2 regions of the Arthrobacter sp. SLBN-53 genome follow, and region 2 is predicted to be linked to the other one. Evidence: predicted binding sites of a transcription regulator. Region 2 holds the regulator's gene; the other holds the start of a gene.
What was found. The regulator LexA, encoded in region 2, represses DNA repair genes until DNA is damaged. The targets are predictions, from matches to a motif close to TCGAACANNTGTTCGA.
Positions count from the first base shown of each region.

Region 1: a site for LexA is predicted at 1,843-1,858, ahead of FBY28_RS25950 (HNH endonuclease signature motif containing protein). Genes of this name have one in related genera too.

Region 1 covers NZ_VFNN01000001.1:770,452-773,855, forward strand. Annotated here, with positions in the region: gene FBY28_RS03705 (cation:proton antiporter) at 1-869, opposite strand, end outside; gene FBY28_RS03710 (SCO6745 family protein) at 896-1,654, opposite strand; gene FBY28_RS25950 (HNH endonuclease signature motif containing protein) at 1,862-3,404, shown strand, end outside.
Region 2 covers NZ_VFNN01000001.1:4,900,730-4,904,133, reverse strand. Annotated here, with positions in the region: gene FBY28_RS23555 (MarR family winged helix-turn-helix transcriptional regulator) at 129-560, shown strand; gene FBY28_RS23550 (organic hydroperoxide resistance protein) at 589-1,011, shown strand; gene lexA (transcriptional repressor LexA) at 1,119-1,793, shown strand; gene FBY28_RS23540 (LGFP repeat-containing protein) at 1,824-3,404, opposite strand, start outside.

The DNA.
Region 1 (3,404 bases), 4.1 Mb from region 2:
GGTTCGATCTTGTCGGTGAGCTGGCCGGCGAAATAACCCGACGGCATCGCGATGCCCAGGATGAATGCGCCGAAGATCGCGTAGATGCCGATGGTGTCGGTGAACCAGGCGCATGCCGTCAGCAGGATCAGGACCGTGCTGAGCATCGATCCGCTGATGGCCTGCTGCTGCTCGGCCTTGGCTCCCATCGGTGCCAGGGCGCGCTTACCGATGGTCAGCACCACCACGGTGTAGAGCACGCCACCGCCGATGGCGAGGACGGCGAGCATCGGGCTGTTCTTGTAGACGGCCAGCACGACGGCAAGGATGCACCAGGAAATGGCATCCGAGGTGGCACCGCACGCCAGCGCGAGCGTGCCCAAAGAGGTGCCGGTCAAACCCTTTTCGAAGATGATTCGGGCGAGCATGGGGAATGCGGTGATGGCGATCGACGCGCCGAGGAACATCATCGCCATGCCGAGGTTGACGCCTTCGCCGAAGAACTCACCGCCGCCGAGCAACGGGATCGCCGCGAGCGCGCCGATGATCAGCGGCGCGAAGGTCCCGGTGGCCGAGACCGCGGCGGCGGTGCCGGCCCGCTGCCGGACGTGTTCGACGTCGAAATTCATGCCGATGACGAACATGTAGAGCACCAGGCCGACCTGCGCGGTGGTGTACAGCACGATGTTGGACGTCCCCGACGGGAACAGACCGGCCTGCAGGTCGGGGGCGATGCGGCCGAGCAGCGACGGCCCGAGGACCACCCCGGCAATCATCTCACCGACGACGGGCGGCTGCCCGACGCGTCCGGCAACGATGCCGGCCAGCCGGCAGGCAGCCAGGATGACGGCAAGTTGCAGAAAGAACTGGATCGCGATGTCCGCGGGCATACGTCAGGTTAGCCAGCCGAAAACTGTCACCGCGGCACGGTCTGCTTGAGCGTGGTCAGTGCGGCCGCGGTCAGCCCGGCGAACTCGGCAGCCTCCGCCGATTCCCATGCGGTGCCGACGAGTTCGGCCATGCGTCGATCGGTCACGTTCTCGACCTCGGCATAACGGTCCTTTTTGTCCGCACCGTCGGCGAACGGTTCGGGCCAGCCGAACATTGCCGCATACCGCGGCCCCTTGTTCAGCATGTGCGCCTCGATGGGGCTGATCCCGGACAGGCTGAGGGCGTTGAAGTGCAGACCGGCCCGCAATTCACGCAGCACGAACATGACCTGTAGGGCCCGCGCTGGTGCGTCCTCGGCCAGCGGCATGACCTTCCAGCCGGCGAACAGCGGGACCGAGGCGGTCGGCGCGGCGGCGATCAGCCGCTCCCCCAGCTCGGCGACACGGTCGAGCCCGTCTGCCGCAGCCAGGTACCGGCGGCCGAACTCCGCGGCCTGTTCCCAGTACACCTGCGCCGCGGTGGCGGCGCCGCGGACGGCGATGCCCTGTTCCCACAGGGCGGCAAGGCCGGTGGGCTCGAAGACGGCGAACACCGCCGCGACGGTGGCGCCGGTGGCCTCTCCGAGCACGCCGCCGCGCCCGGCGACATACCCGGCGAGCGGATTCTGGTAACCCGCCGCGATGCTCTCGGCGTAGGTCTGCGGGTGCAGCATGAACACGGCGACCGCCTGCTCCACGGCGGCTCCGGCCGCGGCGGCGTGCTCGACCAGATCGGTATCAGTCATCCTCAGGCCTTTCGGTGGCATCGGTGTCGGCTCGAACAGTAGACGGCGGCCGATCCGGGGCGGCCGAGTTCGATGGGGATGTCGGACAGACGGCCTCCGGCAGCACCTTTGGTCGAGCTGCTTGATCTCAGATTTTTCTTTGGTCTCGTCTGTCTCTGGTGTCACATCGTGGCGTGTTATGTCGGTGGTCGCACGTATGTTCGAGTCATGGGATCGGATGTGGTGGCCAGCCGGGAGTCGGTGCAGCATGCCCTCTCCGATCGCGCCGCGTCGGTCAAAGCACTGTTGGATGCCGACTTCTCGGTGTTCGACACCGCCGAGCTGTTGGCGTTGCAGTCCGAACGCGACCAACGCGCCCGCGCCGATGCGGTCATCGATGCCCGCATCCAGGCCGCAATCATGCAGCGCAGCACCGCACATGAGATCGGCGCCAAATCCTGGGCCGATGTCCTGATCACCCGGATGCGCCTGTCCGCCCGCGAGGCCGCAACCCGGGTGCGCCGCGCCGAACAACTGGCCCCCAGACGGTGCGTGACCGGGATCCTGCTCGATCCCGCGCTGCCGTTGTGCGCCCAGGCCTTGGCCGACGGCGACATCAACGAAGGCCACGTCACGGTGATCGCCGAAGCGGTGCGGACGGCCACCAAATACGTCGATGCCACCAAAGCTGCGGAGCTCGAAAAGATCCTGATCCCGGTCGCCCGCGTGAGTAGCCCCGAGACGGTGCACGCCACCGCGGTACGGGCGCTCTACCTGATGAATCAGGACGGTCTGGGCCCGGATATCGCCCGCCACAAACGCGGCATCACCGTGGGCACGCAGGATCCTGACGGGTTGACCCGCATCACCGGCTGGGTCGATGCCGAACTGGCCGCCTACCTGGGCACGGTCAACGACACCTGGGCCCGCTCCGGAATCAACAACCCCGAGGACCCCCACTCACCGGCCAACCCCGAGACCGACGCGGATTCCCAGGCCGGGGTCGGTCCAGATGCGAAAGACACTGCCGTGCAGCCCGACCCGGCTGCACCATCCAAGGATCCGTCCACGCTCTGGGAACAACTGCCCCTGCCCACCGATCTGGGTGAACTGGCCGACCGAATCGAGGCCGTTGACGCTGCCGCCGCAACCGCGGCGTCCCCCGCACCGGCACTGCCACCGCTGACCGGGCCCGCCGGCCGCGACACCCGCACCGCTGCGCAACGCAACCACGACGCCCTCAAAGCCGTCCTACGCGACACCATCGCCTCCGGACGCCTCGGCCAACACAACGGGCTACCGGTCACCGTCGTGGTCTCCACCACCCTGGCCGAACTCGAAACCGCCGCCGGCATCGCGGTCACCGGCACCGGCACCCTCATGCCCATGGCTGACCTGATCCGCCTGGCCGAGCACGCCCACCACTACCTGGTCGTCTACCGACACCACACCGCCGAACCGCTCTACCTGGGCCGCACCAAACGCCTGGCCACCAAAGCCCAACGCCTACTGCTCCACAACCGCGACCGCGGCTGCACCCGCCCCGGCTGCACCCGATGCGCCAACCACTGCCAAGCCCACCACGCCCAACCCAGCTGGGCCCGCGGCGGACGCACCGACGCCCCCACCCTCGGGCTGGGCTGCCCACCGGACAACCGCCTCGCCGAACTGGGCTGGACCACCGCAATCGACCCCACCAGCGGCCGAGTCCACTGGCACCCACCACCACTACTGGACACCGGCAGCGACACCATCAACCACCACTTCCACC
Region 2 (3,404 bases):
AGAACACGTGATCGAACTGTTAGCGAACGATATCGACACCCACCGACAAGCGGACGGTCGCGAATCCGCGGACGGAACTCAGCTCAATTCAATTGCCCACAATTGAATTGACCGCTACAGTTGTGGTCATGACCGCCGGACGCCTCGACGAACAGCTGTGCTTCGCGCTGTACTCGGCTTCGCGCCTGATGACCGCGGCCTATCGGCCGCTCCTGGCGGAACTGGGCATCACCTACCCCCAGTACCTCGTCCTACTGGCCCTCTGGGAGGACGACCCCAGCACCGTCGGAAACCTGGGCCGGCGGCTGCACCTGGACTCCGGCACCCTCTCACCGTTGATCAAACGCCTGGAGAGCACCGGCCTGGTGGTGCGTCACCGCGCGACCGCCGACGAACGTCGCGTCGAGGTCGCACTCACCCCCGCCGGGCGCGCCCTCGAAGAACGTGCCGCCTGCATTCCACAGCGCCTGCTGGCCGCCACCGATGCCCGACCCGAGGAGGTCGGCGCGCTACGCGACGCCCTCCGCGGACTTGTCGACCAGCTCAGCTCACCGCACTGACCGAAAACGACGAAAGGAACACCCACCGATGAAGAAGCTTTACACCGCCGAGGCCCTGGCCACCGGCGAGGGACGTGACGGACACGGCCGCACCTCCGACGGGAAAGTCGATGTCGCACTGAGTATGCCCAAGGAGATGGGCGGTTCCGGCACCGGCACCAATCCCGAGCAACTGTTCGCCGTCGGTTACGCGGCGTGCTTCCACTCCGCACTCCGACTGGTCGCCCGCGAACACAAGGCCGATGTCACCGACTCCGCCGTCGGCGCCCGGGTGACACTGGGGGCCGCCGAGGACGGCGCGTTCGGTCTTGCCGTCGAGCTGGAGATCGTGCTGCCCAATGTGAACCATGACACCGCCACCGAGCTCGCCGAGGCCGCACACCGGGTGTGCCCCTACTCCAACGCCACCCGTGGCAACATCGAGGTGACCCTGACCGTGACCGATGAGTGAGCTCGGCTGATCGCGCCGCAATGACGCCGCAGACACGCCCTGTCGGGCCGCGACACGCCTCGAACACATGTTTGATTATCGGGGCGGCTGCGACTACATTCGGCGACATGAGCGACAGCAGCGACACCCCTGAGGCACGCTCCAGCCTGACCGAGCGTCAGCGCACCATCCTGGAGGTCATCCGCTCGTCGGTGACCACCCGCGGTTACCCACCGAGCATCCGGGAGATCGGGGACGCGGTGGGGTTGACCTCCACGTCCTCGGTCGCCCACCAGCTGCGCACCCTGGAGCGCAAGGGCTATCTGCGGCGCGATCCCAACCGCCCCCGCGCGGTCGACGTGCGCGGTGCCGACGAGGTGATCACCCCGATCGTGGCCACCGACGTCGCGGGCTCCGATGCGCTACCGGAACCGACCTTCGTCCCGGTGCTCGGCAGAATCGCGGCGGGTGGGCCGATCCTGGCCGAGGAGGCCGTGGAGGATGTGTTCCCGCTGCCCAAGGAGCTGGTCGGCGAGGGATCGCTGTTCCTGCTGAAGGTGGTCGGCGAATCCATGGTCGACGCGGCCATCTGCGACGGCGACTGGGTGGTCGTGCGCCAGCAGAACGTCGCCGACAACGGCGATATCGTCGCGGCCATGATCGACGGCGAAGCCACGGTCAAGACCTTCAAGCGGACCAAGGGTCAGGTGTGGCTGATGCCGCACAACCCGGCGTTCGAACCCATCGACGGTAACGACGCCGTGGTGCTCGGCAAGGTCGTCACCGTGATCCGCAAGGTGTGATCGGTCGGCGTCTGACCGGTCGGCGTCTGATCAATCGGCGCGGATGAATCCGTTCGCGCGCGCGAATTCCTCACTGGAGAACCAGATCTCGGCCTCGGTATCGCGGTAACCGCGGCTACCGGGCGCCCAGTAGAGACCGGTCTTGGTATCGGCCTTGATGGGGTAACCCTCCGGGGCGCGGTAGCGATCGGTGGTCGCCAGTCGCATCGAGGTCCAACCGGCGTCATCGTCATCATCGTCCCCGCCGGCGGCAGCGTGACGTCCGCCCGTCACCTCGGGTTCCGGGGCGGTCAGGTCCGGCTCGGGTTCGAGCACCGGTGCACCGACAACACGGGCACCGAAGTCCGAGTCCGCATAATCCGAGTCGGCGAAATCAGACGCCGCATAATCCGAGTCGGCGAAATCAGACTCGGCGAAGACGGACTCAACCGGCTGCGGTGTGGGCGTCTCGATCCGGGTCGGGGCGGTGTCGACGTCATCTTCGTCGTCGTCGAACCGCAGCAGTTCTTCCGGCCGGTCGGTGTCGGCACCACGATCGGCGAACGGGTCGACGCCGAGGCCATCGGCATCCGCATCATCGCCGGCCCGGGGGTCGTGGCCGGCACCGGTGTCGATCGGATCGACCGTGAAGGAGCCCGCTGACCCGACCGGCGACAGTGATGCCCACGGATCCTGCGGCGGCGGACCATAGCCGCTGTCGCGATCCTCGGCCCGGTCATCGTTTTGGTGATCGTCTTGGTAATCGTCTTGGTGATCGTTCTGGCCATAGCCGTAGTAGCCACGGTCATCACGGTCATACGGATCGTCGTCGAGGTCGTCGTCGAACCGGTCCTCGTCACCGGACCGCCGGTTGCGCAAGACCGCCACGGCGATCACGGCGATCAGACCCACCACCGGGATGAGGCCCAGCAGCCACCACCAGCGCCAGGTGTACCACTTGTCGCCGCTGTCGCCGCCGCCGTTCGCCTGCGGGCCATCGGCCGGCGCTTGCGGGGAATCAGCCCCGGGAACCTGCAGGCCCGCCAGCTGCGACTGCAAGCCCGCGGGCTCCGTGCTGAACCGGTTGGCCGCCTTGTCCCACGAGATGGATCCACCGTTGAACTGTTGGTTGATCACGCCGCCGTTGTCGGTCTGATCGCTCTTGGGTGCGCCGAGTTCGCCGGTCGCGCCACCCAACTTCTCCCAGGCGGCATTCATGGCCCCACGGACGATCACCGCACCGAAGTCGGGGGTCCAGAAGATGACCGGCTTGTCCTCGGCGGCGAAGGGCACCACCGCGCTCTGCGGAGCCAGCCCGCCATCCGCCTCGCTGGCGGTGGGGAACCCGAGATCCCCGGTCGGCCCACCGACACTCTCGTACTTGGCCAGGATCTGCCCGGTCACCACGTTGGCACCGGTCTGCGGGCTGTAGAAGATCTTGCCGCCGGCATAGTTCTGGCCGACGCCGTCGGCGCCGATCGCATACTGGGCCCCGTCTTCGGCACCGAGCGGCCCCAGTTCGCCGCCGGCGGCCCGACGTGCCGCGGCGATGGCCGATGCCGCGTCCGAGGGCACCTGTACCGCCCCGAGTTGGGCGGCCAGCTCTGGTGGCGTGGTGGTGAAGGCGCGCGT